Regions from separate parts of the Proteiniborus ethanoligenes genome, predicted to be linked through region 2. Evidence: riboswitches for the same ligand, from Rfam matches in the RefSeq annotation. Region 2 holds a riboswitch; the other holds the start of a gene.
What was found. A riboswitch is a leader RNA that binds a small molecule or an ion and turns the genes downstream of it on or off. The one in region 2 is predicted to bind cyclic di-GMP.
Positions count from the first base shown of each region.

Region 1: it holds a riboswitch for cyclic di-GMP, as region 2 does, so the genes downstream of both, BLV37_RS00715 (type II secretion system protein) here and BLV37_RS03690 (transglutaminase-like domain-containing protein) in region 2, are expected to answer to the same signal.

Region 1 is NZ_FNQE01000001.1:147,218-157,236, reverse strand. It holds gene BLV37_RS00735 (prepilin-type N-terminal cleavage/methylation domain-containing protein) at 1-1,062, opposite strand, end outside; gene BLV37_RS00730 (vWA domain-containing protein) at 1,083-2,453, opposite strand; gene BLV37_RS00725 (hypothetical protein) at 2,476-2,931, opposite strand; gene BLV37_RS00720 (prepilin peptidase) at 2,974-3,735, opposite strand; gene BLV37_RS00715 (type II secretion system protein) at 3,886-4,293, opposite strand; cyclic di-GMP riboswitch class I at 4,434-4,527, opposite strand; gene BLV37_RS00710 (type II secretion system F family protein) at 4,606-5,811, opposite strand; gene BLV37_RS00705 (type IV pilus twitching motility protein PilT) at 5,827-6,879, opposite strand; gene BLV37_RS00700 (GspE/PulE family protein) at 6,893-8,584, opposite strand; gene aroE (shikimate dehydrogenase) at 8,701-9,567, opposite strand; gene BLV37_RS00690 (ABC transporter permease) at 9,710-10,019, opposite strand, start outside.
Region 2 is NZ_FNQE01000006.1:30,601-40,619, reverse strand. It holds gene BLV37_RS03700 (SpaA isopeptide-forming pilin-related protein) at 1-3,243, shown strand, start outside; gene BLV37_RS03695 (class D sortase) at 3,406-4,140, shown strand; cyclic di-GMP riboswitch class I at 4,250-4,334, shown strand; gene BLV37_RS03690 (transglutaminase-like domain-containing protein) at 4,348-5,142, shown strand; gene BLV37_RS03685 (YeeE/YedE family protein) at 5,357-6,664, shown strand; gene BLV37_RS03680 (FAD-dependent oxidoreductase) at 6,791-8,491, shown strand; gene BLV37_RS03675 (ABC transporter permease) at 8,631-9,416, shown strand; gene BLV37_RS03670 (taurine ABC transporter substrate-binding protein) at 9,444-10,019, shown strand, end outside.

The DNA of each region.
Region 1 (10,019 bases), on a different contig from region 2:
CACATTTTCTGAATTTAATCTTAGCTGCCACCCTTGTTCGTTTGAATTATTATACTTAGAAATAATGTTTTGGATTCTATTTATTCCACTCTCTGTATTCTTAACTACTGTAAATATGGTCAAATTCTCTGAATCCAAGGAATTATTTTCTTGTATTTTTAATGCTGAACCATTCATGTATAAAACACCATCAATAATATTTGGTGTTTTATTTGGTTTATCTGGTTTTGCTAAATCATGTGTACCTGATAAATCTGTCCAGCTTTGAAAATCTCCATTATTTGAATCTATATAAGATGAATCAAGATGTAATGAAAGTCCATCTATGAATGGAAGTCCTATAACATATAGAGGGTTACTATTTACTTCTACTCCATATTTCCCTATTTTAGATATGGGGGTTACTGTATATATTATATGTCTACCAAGATATTTTTCTAAATTAGTTAGTTTCTTAGTGCTTTCTCCGTTTATTAATTCATAATTATTTGGAAATACAGGATATTTATTGCCTGCATCAATTTCTGGATAGGCTTCTGGTATTATTGGATAAAATCCTTCTTCTGAAACATACCATTTTTGTATAACATTTAATAGATACTGTCTTGTATCTCCTGTAATTTCATAGCTTCCTTCTAAATAAATATCCTTATCGGCACCATAAATGTATTTTATTTCTTTATTGTTTTTCATTCCCTTTAAGTTTACCTTATCTGCCACTGGAACTTTAGGCTCAGGTGGTCTTATGTCCCCAACAAAAGCATTTATTTTACCATGATTACTTATATCCATTGATACCTTGTAGCCTTTTACATCTTTTCCAAAAACCTTTATGCTGTTTTCTTCTATTTGGGGATATGCATTAATATCTTCTTTTTTCCTTGCCTTCTCCATTAATAATTCAATCTCTTTCTGAGCTTCAAAGGAGTCAATTGTAAATTTCTTTGTACCTGTTAACATATTGTATCCTGAGCTTATGGAAGGTAAGAAAGCTATGACTATAACCCCTATTATCATAATAGCTAAAATAACTTCAATTAATGTCATTCCTTTATTATTCATATAACCCCTCCTTTCAAGCTTTACTGAGGTCCTGATATATGCCACAAATCCCTTAAAATGTCCTGTCTTATTTCTTCAAATATATTAGCCAGCTCTTCTTCGTCTCCAGCCTTGTATGCCTTTACTGCACCACATGCTGCTGCTATATCATTTACACTATCTAATTCAGAGCTTATTGATGAAAATCCAACTACATATACCTTTATATTATCATCCTTAATCATCTTGCCAATCTTTTTAACATATTCAGTTCCTTTAGTATCAAGGGTGCTTCCATTGCCTACTACTTGTCCATTTAAATCTCTAGGATCAGTTCTGTCAAGGTATCCTTCTTTAATATTGCCATCTGTTGTTAAATAACTTCTATTGGTATTGCTAATAACACTGGCAAAAGTAGTAACACCATCAACTAAAATAACCATATAGTTTAATTTATCTATATCTTTCTTATGAGGATCATTATTGAATTCATTAATTTTATAATATGCCCTTCTCATTCCGTCCCCAGTATTTGTTCCGCCATTGGGATATAAAAAATCTGTAGTTTTATTCTCTCCTGTTACCTTACTTTGAAGCTCAGACTTTTTTTCATAGACATTAAAAAAGTCTCTTGAATTATCATATGGAACTGGGAAGTTAGCACTTGTAGAAAAAGGTATTAAGCTTAAGTAAATATTTTGCATTTCACTAAAGTTTTCTATTAATCTATTTGCTTCTTTTCTTAATAATGTAGTTCTTTTATTATCAGCATTATACGTTGTGTTTCCTTTTAAATCCTTATCCATACTGCCTGATTTATCTAATACCATTGCTATAGCAGCCTCTGCTGCTAGTGGTCTATCATCATCCCTAAAAGCTAATACGGTAGATAAACTAGTTTTAGTTCCCCTATCTATTACCTGTAATGCGTTTAATGCTTCTACCTCAGAATCAATAGTTATTTTCTTATTATCTCCCTCAATAAATCCTTCAAGAGTAAATTTTAATAGTTTGTCAATATAATAAGGATTTTCTTTTTTAAAATTTAAATTATAGGATAGTTTCTCTTGGGCTGAAACTATTACATTTGTTTTATGACTTTTAGTATTTGGATCATATATATATTCAACAATCTCTTTATTGTCTTCACTTAAAGCCAGATAATTCCATCCTTCCGTAAGCTTGTCCTCATTTAGTTCAGGTAATGTAAATACAGCTGTAGAATATCTTAGATAGTTATTTATCTTTGCAGAAGCTATCCTCATTTCTGACTGGATTTGGTATTCTTCTGCACTCATTTTATGAGCTTTGTTACCAAAATTAAATAAGGTAAATCCAATTCCAATGATTATCCCGATTAAGCCTAAAACTATTGTTAATTCTATTAATGTAAACCCTTTGCTTCTTTTCATTCCAATCAGCCTTCTCATAAATTTATTTTTCCCATTTTCTAATTGATTTGTTGTCAGCTAGAAATGACATTGACATTGATGTACTAATCCCTGATTGATTTAATATCCCTGTAGATTTAATACTTATCCATAAATTATCCTTTTCTTCATAGCCACTAATGAGGATATTTATTTTCCCTTCTCCAAAGATAATACTGTTCTCTTCTTTTATATAGCTAGAATTATTATTATATTCATCTATAAAATCATTTAAAAGCTCATCGCCATTAGCTATTAATGCAGCATATCCCATCTCAATACCTGAATATGCTAAATAATATGCTTCTATCATGTGCTCTTGATGTCTAGCCTGTCTTAAGTTAGTATTCATCAAAAATAATATTGAAGCTGATAATATTATAATAACTAAAAAAGCTACAATTACTACTATTAATGCTGCTCCATCATTAGATTTTATTAACTTGTTTAAATTTTTCATATTATCATACATCCAATACAATAAATTTTTGTTTCTGCATCATCAAATTAAAAATACTTCTATATACCAGCTAATCAACTGTTCACCAAGAAAAACTATAGTAAAAAAACTCAATATAATGAAGGGTCCAAAGGGTATCGGGTCCTTTTTCCCTTTTATTTTCAAAATTAATAATACTATTGATATAATTGCGCCTAGTATAAAGGATAGGAATATAGTAAGAAAGATGTTCTTGATACCTATAATAAACCCTAGAGAGCCTATTAATTTCACATCTCCTCCTCCCATTCCGCCTTTAGAAATTATTATAATTACGATAAATAATAGGGAGCTTAATAATAGTCCCCCAATGCTATTTAATAAATCTAATGATTCTCCGTATTTAAAATAGGATATAAGCTTATATATGGCTGCAGTTCCTAGTATTAAAGCAATTAGAATATCAGGAATAATCATATGCTGTAAATCTATATTAGCTATTATAATGAGTATAGAAAAAAATATTGAATAAAAGAAAAACTCTAATGTAAATCCAAACTTAATATAAATAATTAAATAAATAATTGCATTTAACAGCTCTATAGCTGGATATTGAGGGGAGATTTTCTCCCCACAATATCTGCATTTGCCTTTTTGTATTAAAAAACTAAGTATGGGTATAAGATCTACCCATTTTAATGAAGTGCTACACTTAGGACAATGAGATGGTGGGTAGGCTATAGACTCTTCTCTAGGTATTCTATATATGCATACGTTTAGAAATGAGCCTATTATAGCTCCAAATATGAATATTAGTATGTACATGGTAGCCTCCTTATGATTATACTGTTGTTCTGAGTATCAGTTTAGGATGAGGAAAAGTGAGTCATTCCTATATTGTGATATTTAAAACTATGTTTTGGGACGTGGTTTCTGTCACCTTGTCCTAGTCCCCCGCATTCTCTTAGTCTCTATTTAATCTCCAGCAGGAGTCGGATAAACCCATTCAATTTTATTATTAGTGTCTGGATCCCATGTTGAAGTTAATGTCTTTTTATCTGAGTCAATTGCATGAGCAAGCGTTGATCCATCTTTTTGTTTTGTCTCTTTAACTTTTTCAATATCATCAAAATAATCTTTTAGAGCATCTAAATTACTTGGAAAACTATCCACATCACTAGAATTTGCTTGCCACATTTGTATAGCACTTATTAATTGTCTATGTTCTGCTTCAACCTTTGCTTTTTTAGCACCATCGCTAAACCCACCTAACCTAGGCACCGCAATAGCCGCCAAAATACCTAATATAGCAATTACCACTACTAACTCAACTAATGTGAAGCCTTTTTTACTCTTTAATTGTTTTAAAATAAATTCGAACATTTTTGTTCCCCCTTGTTTAATATTTTTAAATATTTATATAAATACACTAATTTCTACTTTCCTAAACCACCACCTTTCAAAATATTTTATTAATATTTCTTTATTAGATAAAAAAAGCTGCACAAATAATATTTAATTATTTATGCAGCTGAACGATCATGGCTACCCCACAGGGTGTAGCTTTAGACTCTAGCTTTGCGTCGCTACTTTTCAGTAGTTTTGCCCTTATTTAAATAATACCTACATAATAATATTTAAGTTCCTAAGGCTTGTCAATGCAAAATTTGCTTTTATCTTAGGCTTTTATTGTCATTAGATCTGTACTGTGTTGACCATATCAAACATAGGCAACGCCATGGCAATAACTATAAACCCTACTACTACAGCCATGAAAACTATGAGCAATGGCTCCATCATTGCTGCCATCTTCTGAAGTGATGTCTCTACCTCTTCATCATAAAAATCTGCACTCTTGTTTAATATATCATCTAATGAACCTGATTCTTCGCCTATTTTTATCATTGAATCTACCATTGGTGGAAATATATTAATATCCTTTATGGCTCTTGATAATGGAATTCCTTTTCTAACTTCCTCTTTAGAATATTCAAGTCTATTGCCTACTAGCTTATTGTCTACTATTTTTGCCACTACCTCCATGGCTTGGAGTAAAGGAATACCGCTAGATAATAAGGTAGATAGTGTTCTAGTAAATCTTGATGTTATTATCATTGTATTTGCTCTTTTAATGATGGGTATGCGTAGCTTTAAACCATCTAAGAACAGTCTTCCAGAATCCATTTTTCTAAAATAGTTTAAGCCAAAAACCATAGCTAATACTACTATAAGATGTATGTACCAATGGTTTTGAAGAGAGTCACTTACATTTAAGAGTAGCTTTGTTGGACCTGGTAGCTCTACCCCGCTGCTTTCAAACATACCTACAAAGGTAGGCATAACTGCCACAAGCAAAAATATTACTACTGCTATAGATGCTATACCTAAAGCTATGGGATAAACCATGGCTACTTTTATTTTATTTTCAATTTTATTTTCCTTTTCATAATGGTTAGACATTCTTTCCATTATGGTGTCTAAGTTACCACTAACTTCTCCAGCTTCTACCATGTTAATCAATAGGCTCGGAAACACATTAGGGTGCTTTTTCATAGCTTCTGATAAGGTTAAGCCCTTTTGTACATCCCCATACACTATTCCTGATACCTTTTTTAGAAGCTTATTTTCAGTCTGTTTTTCTAATATATCTAAGCTTTTAACTATGCTAACCCCAGCATTAAGCATAGTGTAAAATTGTCTACAGAATACTGCTATGTCTTTTTTCTTAACCCTTGGTGTAAGTACTGAAGGACTGGAGCTGCTATCTTTATTTAACTCTATAGATATAGGAATATAATCGTTGCTTTTAAGCATAGCCAAAACTTCATGCTCACCATTTGCATCATGTATGCCTTCTACAACTTGTCCATTTTCTGTAGCCGCTTTATATTTGTATTGCATGTTTTCACCACCTGATTATAATATATATCTACTAATCATTTCAGGGTTTACGGATTGATTTAGAGCTGTTTCTCCACTAATCAAGCCTTTTTTGTATAAACCTAACAATGAATTATCCATTGTCTGCATTCCAAACTTGGCCCCTGTTTGAATAGCAGTATCTATTTGATGTGATTTTTCTTCCCTTATAAGATTTCTAATGGCAGGTGTAGCTATCATAACTTCAAAGGCTCCTACTCTGCCCTTACCATCTGATTTAAGTAAAAGCTGCTGTGATATAATACCTTGCACTACAGATGAAAACTGCACTCTTATTTGCTGCTGCTGATGAGGTGGAAATACGTCTATTATTCTGTCTATGGTCTTAGCAGCACCTATGGTGTGTAAGGTAGATAATACTAGATGCCCTGTTTCTGCAGCAGTTAGGGCTATGCTAATGGTTTCTAGATCTCTCATCTCTCCAACAAGGATAACATCTGGGTCCTGCCTTAAAGCTGCTCTCAACCCGTTTCCAAAATTTAAGGAATCTGTACCTATTTCTCTTTGATTTACTACACTTTTATTGTGCTTATGCAAATATTCAATTGGATCTTCTAATGTCAGTATATGGCAGTTTCTTTCACTGTTTATAAGATTTATCATTGAAGCCAATGTAGTTGATTTACCACTGCCTGTTGGTCCAGTTACTAGTATAAGGCCTCTATTTAATCTAGACAAATCTCTAACTACATCCGGTAATCCTAGCTCCTCTATTGTAGGTACTTCAAGAGGTATGATTCTTATGGCTAAGCAATAGCTTCCTCTTTGTTTGAAAATGTTTATCCTAAATCTTCCAATGCCAGGACTTGAGAATGAAGTGTCTAGCTCACCTTTATCAATTAATTCATTTATTTGCCGTTCATTTAATAATTTTCTTACTATTTCTTCTGTCTCCTGTGGCTTTAAAATGCTTTCTCCTACCTTTATTAGATTTCCGTTGATTCTATAAATAATAGGTAAGCCCACTGTAATATGTATATCTGAAGCCTTTTTTTCTGTGCCATCGTTAATCAGCTCTAAAAATTCCACTTTGTTTTTCCTCCTAATCTAAGGTATATCCTATTCTAAAGACCTCCTCTAATGAAGTAGTACCTTTAGTTGCCAGGTTTAATGCAGATTCATTTAAAGTCGTCATTCCGCTCTTAATAGCCATGTCTTTGATTTCATCTGTAGTACCTCTGCTATCTATAAGCTTTCTAATATCCTGGTCTATGTACATTATCTCGTGAACTGGAATCCTCCCCCTATATCCTTTAAAGCATTTGTTGCATCCTAAAGGCTTGTAGAGAGTAAAATCCTGGGCCTCGTCTAATCCAAAAATAGATTTCTCTCTAGAATTAGGCTTGTAAGGAATTTTGCAATCAGGACATAATTTTTTAACTAATCTTTGAGAGATTATACCAATAACTGAAGTAGAAACTAAATATGGCTCTATTCCCATATCAATAAGTCTAACTACAGTAGAAGCTGTGTCATTTGTATGAAGAGTAGATAAAACTAAATGTCCTGTTATAGATGCTCTTACGGCAATCTCAGCAGTCTCTGAGTCTCTTATTTCTCCAACCATGATGATATCAGGATCTTGTCTTAGTATAGATCTAAGCCCATTTGCAAAGGTTAATCCTGCTTTATTATTGACTTGAACTTGATTAATACCATTTAGCTTGTACTCTACAGGGTCCTCAACAGTGATAATATTTTTCTCTTCTCTATTTAAATCCTTTAGTATTGTATATAAGGTAGTAGTTTTACCACTTCCAGTAGGCCCTGTTACTAAAATAATCCCATAAGGCTGTTTTAGTATTTTATTAAAGATTTTAAGATCATAGTCTGAAAAACCTAAATCTTCCTTTGTAAAATTGAAACCTTCTCTGTCTAAAAGCCTTATTACTATTTTTTCTCCATAAACAGTAGGTAGCGTAGATATTCTCATATCTATATCTCTACCTTCTATTTCAGTTTCTATTCTACCATCCTGGGGTATCCTTCTCTCTGCTATGTCCATTCTTCCCATAATTTTTATTCTAGTAACTATAGCCATAAGACTCTTATTAGATAGATTCATAATTTCTTGTAAATCTCCATCTACCCTATATCTAATTCTTATGTTTTTTTCAGAAGGCTCTATATGTATATCACTTGCTTTCATCTTAATAGCTTGACTAATGATTGAATTTACTAGTTTTACTACTGGTGCACTATTAACCTCGGTTAAATCTTCTTCATCAAAATCTTCTATACTACTAGGTGTATATGTTTCTTCAAACTCCTCTAAAGCTTTTTTAGTGCTTTCTTGACTATAAAACTTGTTTATTGCTTTTAGTATTACTGTTTTCGATGAAATAACTATTTTAATATCCATGCCTGTAAGTAGCTTTATATCATCAATTGCGAATATATTAAGGGGGTCATTCATTGCAACTACAAGCTTCCCATCACTTTTACCAATAGGAATCAAATCATATCTTCTGGCAATATTTTCAGGTATTAATGCAGTTGCATTAGGATCTATTTTATATTTTCCTAAATCTATAGCTGGCGTTCCTAATTGTTTTTCTAATACTTCTAAAATATCATCTTCCCTTAGAAAACCCATGTCTATAAGAACTTCACCTAGACGTTTTGTCTTTATTATTTTCTGCTGTTCTAGTGCTTCTTTAAGCTGAATTTCATTGATTTTTCCAGCATCTAATAATAAATCTCCCAATCTTAAGCTTTTTCTCAAATTATTCACCTTCTGTCTTTAGGCCTTAAGACCTAATCTGTAAATTTAATTATGTATTCTACATAAAAAAGTATTTTCCTCTTTAGTTCTACAAAAAATATTCAGTGTTAATAATACGTATTTGGCTAAATTTCCAGTTGAATTTTTTTAGTTATTTTTTTAACTAACAATTCTGAATCTACTCTATGTTCAAATAAGTTACTATTCCATATAATCTGAGAATAAATAGCTTGATTAATAAGCATGTCTATTCCGTTAATAATATTATACCCCTGCTTTTTTGCCTCTAACAATAGTCTCGTCATTTCAGGCTTATAAATTATGTCATAAAAAATAGTTTGTTTAGAAAATAAACTAGGTGAAATAGGTATATTATCAACATGTGGATACATGCCTATAGAAGTAGTATTAATTAATAAGTCTGTATTTTTAAACAGGTCATTGTCCTGTACACTGTCATAGCATTTTACTTTGAGCTGAGGAAATTTATTTTGAACGGAGGACTTTAAGTCATATGCATTTTCAATAGTTCTATTTATTATTAGCAGCTCATTTATGCCTTTATAAGCCAATGAAACAGCTATTGAACGAGCAGCACCTCCAGCACCAATCATAACTACTTTGTTGCCTTCTATACTATATCCTTTATTATTCATTGATTCAATAAATCCATCTCCATCCGTATTAAAGCCCTTTAGCTTACCACCTATATTTAATACTGTGTTTACAGCACCAACTATTTTAGCTTTTTCATCTATTTCATCGAGATATTTAATTATATTTATCTTATGAGGAATAGTAACATTGAAGCCTTTTATTCCTAATGCTTTAATCCCATGTACTGCTTTTTCTAAATCTTCTACTCTAAGTGCTAAATACTTAGCGTTTATATCTAACTCTTTAAAAATAGTATTATGTATTAATGGGGACAGACTCTTTGAAATAGGGTTTCCTATTAAGCAATAAAGACTTGTATCAGCATTTATACTCATCCTTCATCTCCTCGTATTTAAAAATTTTTTATGAATTTATTAATGTATTTATTATATAATATATCAGACTAAAGTACTATAAACAATATATTGAAAAGCATAAAAAAAGTTGGAGAAAAATGACACTCCAACTTTTTTGCTTTTATTGTCTTTTTAATGCTTCTACTGGTGGCAATGAGGATGCTGAAATAGCAGGATATACTCCAAAAAGCAACCCTGAACATAGTGCAACTATAGTAGCTATTTCTATGGCTTGGAAGTTTATGGCCGTACTAAAGCCATAGTTTTCAAATAGATTGAGTCCCCATACACCTAATGCTGTACCTGCTATTGCACCTATGGCACTAAGGTATAGTGCCTCTAGTATAAATTGCAACAGTAGGTCTGATTGTTTTGCTCCAATTGCTCTTCTAAGCCCAATTTCCTCTGTTCTTTCAGTAACAGCAACTAGC
Region 2 (10,019 bases):
ATAATAGTAAACTTCAATAAAAAGGATATCCAAGGAGCGATTTTAACAGACACTCTTGGACCAGGTCATGACATAGTAGCAGATTCATTAAAGATATATAATTTCACACCTTATGGATCCGATGATACTAAAGGGACTAAGGGAGATCCTAGTAACCTAATAGCGGAAACAGATTATACAGTATCATATAATGCTACAAATGGTAAAAGCACAGGATATACACTAACATTTAAAAGTGATTTAGAGAGTGGAAAGAACAATAAAGCATATTATATAGAATATGAAACTAGGGACTCCGACAATATAATTGGGCTCAGCACAGGAGAACAAGCAGAACAGAATGATGAAGATAAAGGTAAATATACAAACACTGCCACCTTTAAGACTAAAGATACCACGACTCATACCTTAGAATCTAAACCTGTAACAGTAAATAATGCAAACCACCTTATATCAAAATCAGTTTCAGGGAATGCAAGCTCAAATAGTGATAGAGTGCTGACTTGGACAATAGATATCAATAAATCACTTTCTAATATTGGAATGGTTACATTAAAAGACATACCTTCTAATAATTTAATGCTTCTTCCAGATACAATTAGAGTACGAGAAATTAAAATAGCTTCTAATGGGAGTATAACATATGGTTCTTGGATTAGCCCAAACCCTGCACCAACGCTAAACAATGAGGAAGGAAGTTTTACTTTAGATTTAGGAAATCTATCTAGTCCCGAAAGAAAGGCAGTTCAAGTACAATATAAAACATTAGTGCTAGAAGCAAATAATACTAATGAATCCTTTACTAATGAAGCTACTATCACATACGAAGGATCTGAGGATACAGGTGAAGGACAAGATAACGATTCTAAAGTAGAACAAAAATTTAAATTTAGCTTTTCAGACGCAACTTCTTCATCTAAAAAAGGAAATGTGAAGTTCAAGAAAGTTGGATATGATAACGCAACAGAAAATAAAGTGGACCTAGGGAATGTTGAATTCCAGCTAATAAAGAAAATAGGAAATAATCATTATATAATCAGGGAAGCTACTTCAGAAGAGAATGGAGAATTTGTATTTAACAGTGTTGGATATGGTACTTACCTTATTAGAGAAGTATCAGCACCAGCAGGATATATAAAAATGGAAGACCAACCATTTACAATGGGGACAGACACTGACATTAAATTATCAGGTAACGAAGCAAAAGTTATTGAATTAACTAATACAAAAATAAACCAAGGCTTCAAATTAACAAAGATAGATGAAAAAGAACCTAGTATAAAGCTGGCTGGTGTAGAATTTGAACTTTTCAAACACGATGGAATACCTGTTACAAAAGATAGAAATGAAAATGATATAATAGGGAAACTTACAACAGATGTGAATGGTATAATCCTTATTGATGATTTACCAACAGGTAAATATTATCTAAAGGAAATAAAAGCACCAGAAGGATATTGGTTAGATGAAGGGCATATTGAATTTGAAATTAAGGCTGAAAATATAGAAATAATTGATCTAGGCAATATAACCAATACCAAGCAAGGCGACCTAATCGTCAAAAAGATTGATAAGGATAACAATAATTCATTACCCGGTGCAGAGTTTACCCTTTATGATAACTCTAAGAATATAATAGCTACTGCAACAACAAATGCAGATGGAATAGCCAAATTTACTAATATAAAATATGGCTCATATATATTGAATGAAACAAAAGCACCATCAGGATATGTAGGTTATTCGGAAGATATTAATATAACTATTGCTTTACCTGAACAAGAGGAAGTAGTACAAAACGAAAAAATTCATCAAGCAGTGGAGCTAACTAAAGTAGATGAAAGTGATGCTAATATAAGGTTATCTGGAGCAGTGTTTGAACTTTATAAAACCGATGGGACACATGTTAAGCAAAATGAAAAAGGTGAAGACATAGGAGACGAAGGACGTATCTCAACAAATATTGATGGCAAAATTTCAATAAATAATCTAGAACCAGATGAATATTACTTTAAGGAAGTAAAATCACCAGAATACTATCTATTACCAGAAAACTATACAATATCTTTTAAAATCGAAGAAAATCAAACAACCATCACATCAGTAACAGCAAAAAATATTCGCGGCGAAGGTAATATAATACTCACAAAGGTAGGCGTAGTTGAAGGAGAACCAGATACTAAGACTCCCTTAGAAGGAGTAGAGTTTACGCTTAAAAAAGGCGATACTGTTATAGCATCTGGAACCACTAAAGCGGACGGTACTCTAGCATTCAATAATTTACCATACGACACCTATACTATATTAGAGACGAAGGCACTTGATGAATATGTACCAAATACTACTTCAATAACAGTAGTATTAGATGGAGAGGGTACAAATGGTAAAGAAGTCACAGTAGGACCTATAGAGAACATAAAGAAGGACTACTCTGTGAAGTTAACAAAATACAATTGGAACAAATCCGAGGTTCTCAAGGACGCAATCTTTGAACTAAGGAAAGAAGGACTAGATGGGGAATATGAAGTTGTTGAAGGGATTGATGTTGAAGATTTAACAACAGATGAAAATGGTGAAATTCATTTAGAAAACTTAGAAGCTGGTAGTTATCAATTAATTGAAACTAAAGCTCCTGCTGGATATAGATTAGATAAGACACCAGTAGAGTTTGAGATCAATGAGAATCAGATAGAGCCAACTAAAGTTGAGAAAATAAATTATAGGATTCCACCAGTAGACCCAGACCCAGGGCCAGGTCCAGGACCGAAGCCAGACCCAGAAAAACCAACAGAGCCACCAACAAGTCCAGAAGAGCCAACAGTTCCAACAGAACCAGAAGAGCCAACAGTTCCAACAGACCCAGAGGAACCAACAATTCCAGAGGAGCAACCTACAGTTAAGGAAGAAACTCCAAAGGAAACCCCAAAGGAAGGAGAAGTAGAAGTTCCAGAGGGAAGTGATCCAAAGGTTAAGAATCCGCCTGAAAACGGGACGGTAACCATCGATGAAGATGGAAGGTGGAAATATACTCCTAATCCAGGGTTTGTAGGAAAAGACAGATTTACTATAATAATTAAGCACCCAGACGGAACAGAAGAAGAAATATTTATAGAAATAGATGTAGAAGATGTACCATTAGGTACAGTATTACCTAAAACTGGAGAAGGCAGTAAATTAGGATATTATCTTACAGGATTATTACTAGTACTTCTAGGAGTATTCCTAAGAAGAAAAATAATATAGAAAAATAGTGCTGTAGTAAAGGGGCGCCGTAGGGCTATAGGGGAAACGGTATAAAAGGCAGAGATTACAAAGTCTCTGCCTTTTAAATACCGAACCCATTGAGTACATATGTTTATTTAACGGTTCAAACTCGACAAACAAGATTTAAAGGTAGGATATAAAATGAAGAGAAAAATACTATCGTGGATTATTATAATTATAGGCTTGTTACTAGCTGCATATCCCAAAGCATCAGAGCTATATGTAGATTATAAGCAGGCTAAACTCGTAGAACAATGGCAGCAGAGCTTGGCGGTCATAGATAGTGGAGATGATATAGAAATAGAAAATGATGAAATATATAATTTAGATGAAGATAGCAATCTACATATGGAAGCAAGTCCACAAGAACCAAGAGAAGAAGGAGAAACAAAAGAGGATCCTGAAGAAAAAAGAAAAGAAGAAGAAAAAGCTAGAGAAAGAGCAGCTAAAGCAGCAAAAGAAAAAGAAGAATATATAAATAAAAACATGGAAGGAATACTTAAAATAAATAAAATAAAGTTTAACCAGCCCATACTTAAGGGCGCTACAGAAAAAAATCTAAAAACATCTGTAGCTAGTGTAGAAAATACAGGGAAAGCAGGAGAAGTAGGCAACTATGCCATAGCAGGACATAGAACCCGCAGCTATGGGCGAAACTTCAATAGATTAGAAGAAGTAGAGCTGGGAGACATAGTGGAAGTAGATAGTGGAGATAATCAATATAAATATACAGTAACAGAAAAGCTATATGTTTATCCAGAAGATGTATGGGTATTAAATAATAACAAGGAGGATAAAGAAATAACCTTGATCACATGTCATCCTATGGTTAATCCGACCCATAGATTGATAATAAAAGGAAAGATTATTGACTAAACAATAGACAGAGTAGTCCTAGAAAAAATAGGACTTTTGGATTATTTTTTTAAAGGACAAGCTATGGTAAAATCAAGAAAATAAATGTAATTTTTTATCAGTGACTTTTCACCGATAAAGGCAAACCTAGCGAAAGCTAGGGGCGCAAAGCTAAAGGGCCTTCCTTAGAAATAAGATGGCAGCCAGTTACCGAAAGGAGAGTTTTTTATGTTAAAGCGTAATCTAGTAATCTTCTCACTAATTGCTACAATAATATTATCTTCCACAGTGGCTTTCGCTTCAACTTCAAATATAGACAAAAGCCAATTAGAGAGTGGGTTAATAAGCATAAATTATACACCAAAAAAAGATGTAGCAACAAAAGTAATGATCAGTAAAGGTGATGTAAAATATACTTACGATATAAAAGCATACAATAGTTTTCCACTACAGCTTGGGGATGGTAAATATACAGTTTCCATTTTAGAAAATGTAGATGGTAATAAATACAGACAAGTTGAAAAAGAAGAGATAAATTTAAAGCTATCAAATGCTAATACAGTATTCTTACAATCCAGCCAAATCGTAAACTGGAACGAAAACATGGACGCTATAAAAAAAGCTAATGAATTAACTAAGGGTGCAAAAAATGATAATGAAAAAGTAATAGCAATATATAATTACATTGTAAATAACATTAGCTATGATAATGAAAAAGCTGTAAGTGTACAAGCAGGATATATACCTTCCATAGATAGTACCTTAAACGAGCAAAAGGGAATATGTTATGATTATTCAGCACTATTTGCAGCAATGCTTAGAAGCGTAGATGTACCTACAAAACTAGTAATGGGAAGGAAAAATGATATAGAAGCATATCATGCTTGGAATCAAGTTTACTTAAAAGACACTAATGAGTGGATAATCATAGATACAACATATGACGCTAGTATGAAAAAGGGAAAATCAGCTACTTCAATGATAAAAAGCGAAAAAGAATATACTGTAGAAAAGCAATATTAAAATGAATATAAAAATCACCATATAAAGTGAATATAAAAAAACCACTGGTAAAATCCAGTGGTTTTTTTGGCTTTTGTACAGCCTTAAAAATATAATATTTTTATTCACCTTCAAAATCTTTAATACTGCATAAGAAAAGCTAATTATAGAAAGGGGATTGTTTGTTATATAATAAACACAAAGAAAATGTTAAAAAAAACACAATGAAAGGGGAATGAAAATGCAAACTACAGCCAAAATCAATAAAACTCAATTAATCATTGCACTATGTATCATTGCAATTACTTCAGCTTTTGGCAAGTTCTTAAGTCAAACTGATAACAAATTAACATTGTTTCTTATTACTGGTGTGGTTTTAGGATACATACTTTCTCGTTCAAGATATGGCTTTGCAGGCGGAATCAAAAGAATTTATGTTACAGGAGAAGGTAGCCTTACTAAAGTACTTTTAATAATGTTTGCTATCACTATGGTTGCATCAGCAGGTATACAATGGGCAGCTGTAGCAAAAGGAGCAGTACCACAATTTAGAGCCGCTTCTTCAGATTTGATTATCCCTGGAAGCCAATCTGTAAGCATGTTTAATATCTCTACTATTCTTGGAGGATTTCTTTTCGGAATCGGAATGATATTTGCTGGAGGTTGTGCATCAGGTACACTTAGTGATTTAGGGGAAGGAGAAATTCGTTCTGCCATAGCTCTACCATTTTTCGTTTTATTTACTATACCAGGTCACGCTTTAAGAGATTCAATTGCACAGTCATCCATAGGTAAAATAGGAGCACAAGTATATTTACCAGATGTATTTGGATTTATAGGGGCTATTATTATATCTTTTGCAATATTGTTAGTTTTATATGTAATAACTAGAAAATATGAAGATTTTAGAAAAAAAGAAGGTTTTTATGAAGAGACAGTTTTTGAACCAAATGAAATGCCACTACCAGAGGATGAAGACTTTAAATTCTTTAGTTACAAAACATATCATAAGTTTTTCATTGAAAGATGGAGTTTTCTTAAAGGTGGAATGTTATTATCAATTGGATTTATATTTGTATTAAATACAACAGGGAAAAACTGGGGAGTAACCTCTGCCTTTACAAAGCTAGGAGTTAAGATTGTGAATCTATTTGGCATAGAAATTACATCACCAGCCTTTGCAAGTATTGTTAAAGATGTTAATACTGGTTTAATATATGATGGTGGCACACTTAGAAACGTAGGAATTGTCATTGGAGCAGCTTTATGTATGCTTTTAGCAGGTAAGTTTAGTTTTAACCTTAACTTTAGATTTAAAGATGCTGTATACTATGCTGTTGGTGGAGCTCTTATGGGATTTGGATCAAGACTAGCAGGTGGATGTAATCTTGGTGCTCTATATTCTGCAATTAGCAGCTTTTCATTGTCTGGCTGGGGATTCATGGTTGCTCTTTGTTTAGGTGGAATAGTAGGACTTAAATTATTTGCAGGAAAAGTTAATATAATACCACCAAGTAGGTACAAAGGAAAAGCAAAAGCTTAATAGTTTTATGCAAACGTTTTATTATAAATTTAATACAGATAGACAACCTAATTTTTTATTAAATTCACATATTGGATTTCTATTTCTGTTATATAAGAAAACAAAACCATAAAGGAGGAAAAGATTATGAGTAAAAGAATTTTAATCGTTGGTGGAGTAGCAGGGGGAGCTTCTACTGCTGCTAGAGCAAGGAGAATTGATGAGTTTGCTGAAATAATCATGTTTGAAAGAGGACCTCATGTATCATTTTCAAACTGCTGTTTACCAAATCACTTAAGTGGCATGATAGAAAACAGTGATGATCTTGTACTTATGTCTCCAGAACAATTTAAAAATCAATACAATATTGAAGCAAGAGTAAATAGCGAAGTTATTAAGATTAACAGAGATAAAAAAACTATTACAGTTAAAGACTTACAATCAAATAAAGAGTACGAGGAAGCATATGATAAGTTAGTATTATCTCCTGGTGCTAATCCTATAGTCCCTAAAATTGATGGCTACAATAAATCACATGTATTTACAGTAAGAAATGTTATTGATATTGACAAATTAAACAGATATGTAAGAAGTGGCAAGGTAAAGGATATAGCAGTAATTGGCGGAGGATTTATTGGTGTAGAAGTAGCAGAAAACTTACAGTTATCAGATTTAGATATTAATGTAACCTTAGTAGAAGCAGCAGATCAAATAATGGCTCCATTTGATTATGATATGGTTCAATTACTTCATAAAGAAATGATGGAAAAGGGGGTTAATTTAATTGTAGGAGATGCAATAGCAAAGGTTGAAGATGAACATATAGAACTTGCTTCAGGTAAAACAGTACCGGCACAAGCAGTAGTTATGGCAATAGGAGTAAGACCAGAGACTACATTGGCAAAAGAAGCAGGACTTGAAATAGGAGAAACTGGTGGAATAAAAGTAGATCATAATTATTTGACAAATGACAAAGACATTTATGCAGTAGGAGATGCTATTGAAGTATATAATAAGCTAACTCACTCTAAAACAAGACTTGCACTTGCAGGACCAGCTCAAAGGCAAGCGAGAGCTGCTGCAGATCATATATATGGAATTCCACACAGAAATACTGGTGTTATTGGCTCTTCATGTGTGAAAATATTTGACATGAATGCAGCATCCACTGGATTAACAGAGAAAGCTGCACAAAAAGCTGGAATTCAATATGATTTTGTTTACATTATCCCAGGAGATATTGTAGGATTAATGCCTGAAAATAGTCAATTCCACTTTAAACTAATATATGAAGTTCCAACAGGCAAAATATTAGGAGCTCAAGCTATAGGAAAGGGTAATGCTTCTAAGAGAGTAGATGTTATTGCAGCTATGATTATGATGGGCGGAACATTAGAAGACTTAAAAGAACTAGAATTATGCTATGCCCCAGCATTTAGTACTGCAAAGGACCCAATAAACCATGCTTCTTTAGTAGCATTAAACATATTAAATGGAAGATTTAGACAAGTTCCAGTTACAAAGGTAAGAGAGTTAGTAGAGAGCAATGCTTATATTATAGACGTAAGAGAAGTAGATGAATATGAAGAAGGTCATTTAATTAATGCAATTAATATCCCATTAAGTGAGATTAGAAATAGAATTTCAGAAATACCAAAGGATGTACCAGTGTATCTACATTGTCGTTCAAGCCAAAGAAGTTATAATGCTATTATGGCATTACAGAATATGGGATATGACAATCTATATAATATTTCAGGATCTTTCCTAGGTATTTGCTGCTATGAGTATTTTAATGACCAAGTATCAGGAAGAGATAAAATAGTAACTGAATATAACTTTAATTAGATTATTTCTATATAAGGTAGATTAGTTTAACAGCTAATAAAAACCTTGTAGGCAAAAGACTTACAAGGTTTTTATTTACACACAAAGGAATATCTTTTTTTCATAATACAAAATGAGAAAAAGAGGAGGAGAAAAGGAAATGAAAGAAAAAAACAGGAAAGTGAAAAGCTCAAAAAAATTAACTATTGCAACTTGGATAGTAATATTAGGGATTTGGTATTTTGTAACTAAACTTAATATGGTACAGTCAGTATTAGTGCCATCACCATATGAGGTATGGAATAGTTTTTTGAATATACTAAAAGATGGCTATAATGGGACTTCTTTAATGATGCATTTAGGTATTAGTTTCAAAAGACTGTTCGTTGCTTCATTCTTTGCTGTATTAACTGCAATACCTCTTGGATTGTTAAGCGGGTATTTTGAAAAAATTAGGGCAGTTGTGGATTCAGTAATTCAGTTTTATCGTCCTCTTCCGCCACTTGCTTATTATACCTTGCTTATACTATGGTTTGGGATAGATGAAACATCTAAAGTTACGTTATTATATTTAGCTGCTTTTGCTCCCATATATATTGCATGTGTTTCAGCAGTTACTAAAATTAATCAAGACTATATACTAAGTGCCGAATCGCTAGGAGCAAGCCACCGAAATATTTTCTTTCATATAGTATTACCTGCTAGTATGCCTGAAATATTTACTGGGCTTAGAACCGCAGTAGGAGTAGCTTATACTACTCTAGTAGCTTCAGAAATGGTAGCAGCCACTTCTGGAATAGGCTGGATGGTTATTGATGCATCTAGGTATTTAAAAAGCAATGTAATGTTTGTAGGTATTATAATCATGGGTATTACAGGCATTTTAATAGATGCAGGCTTAAAATTTTTAGAAAAAAAGCTTGTGTATTGGAAAGGTTATGTTTAATTATTAAGAAAAGAGAGGTAGTGAAAAATGAGAAAATCCATGAAGGCTTTAGCTTTAATTATGTTGTCAGGTGTTTTAGTTCTTTCATTGATAGGCTGCGGCAACAATTTAAATGTTTCTGGTCAAGCAAAGGGGCCAAACACATCTTTACCAAAGCAAATAAACTTTGGAATTTTAAGAGTTCCAAATGATGAAACTATAGCGATTTCACAAAAGATATTTGATAAGTATTTTACGGAAAAAGGTATCAAGTGCAACTTCATTGTTTTTGATTCAGGAGTAGAAGCTAACAAGGCATTTGCATCAGGAAGCATTGATTTTGCTTCTATGGGACATACCAATGCAGTAGTAGCTTTAGCTACTGGTTTAGATGTAGAGTTAATATGGATTCATGAAGTTCTTGGAGAAATAGAAGCTTTAGCAGTAAAGAAAAGTTCCAACATTAATAGCATAGAGGATCTTGCAGGTAAGAAAATAGCTACTCCTTTTGCATCTACATCTCATTATAGTTTATTAAATGCACTTAAAAATGCAGGAATTGAAGATCAGGTAGAACTTTTAGATATGCAGACAGTAGATATTGTTGCAGCATGGGAAAGAGGA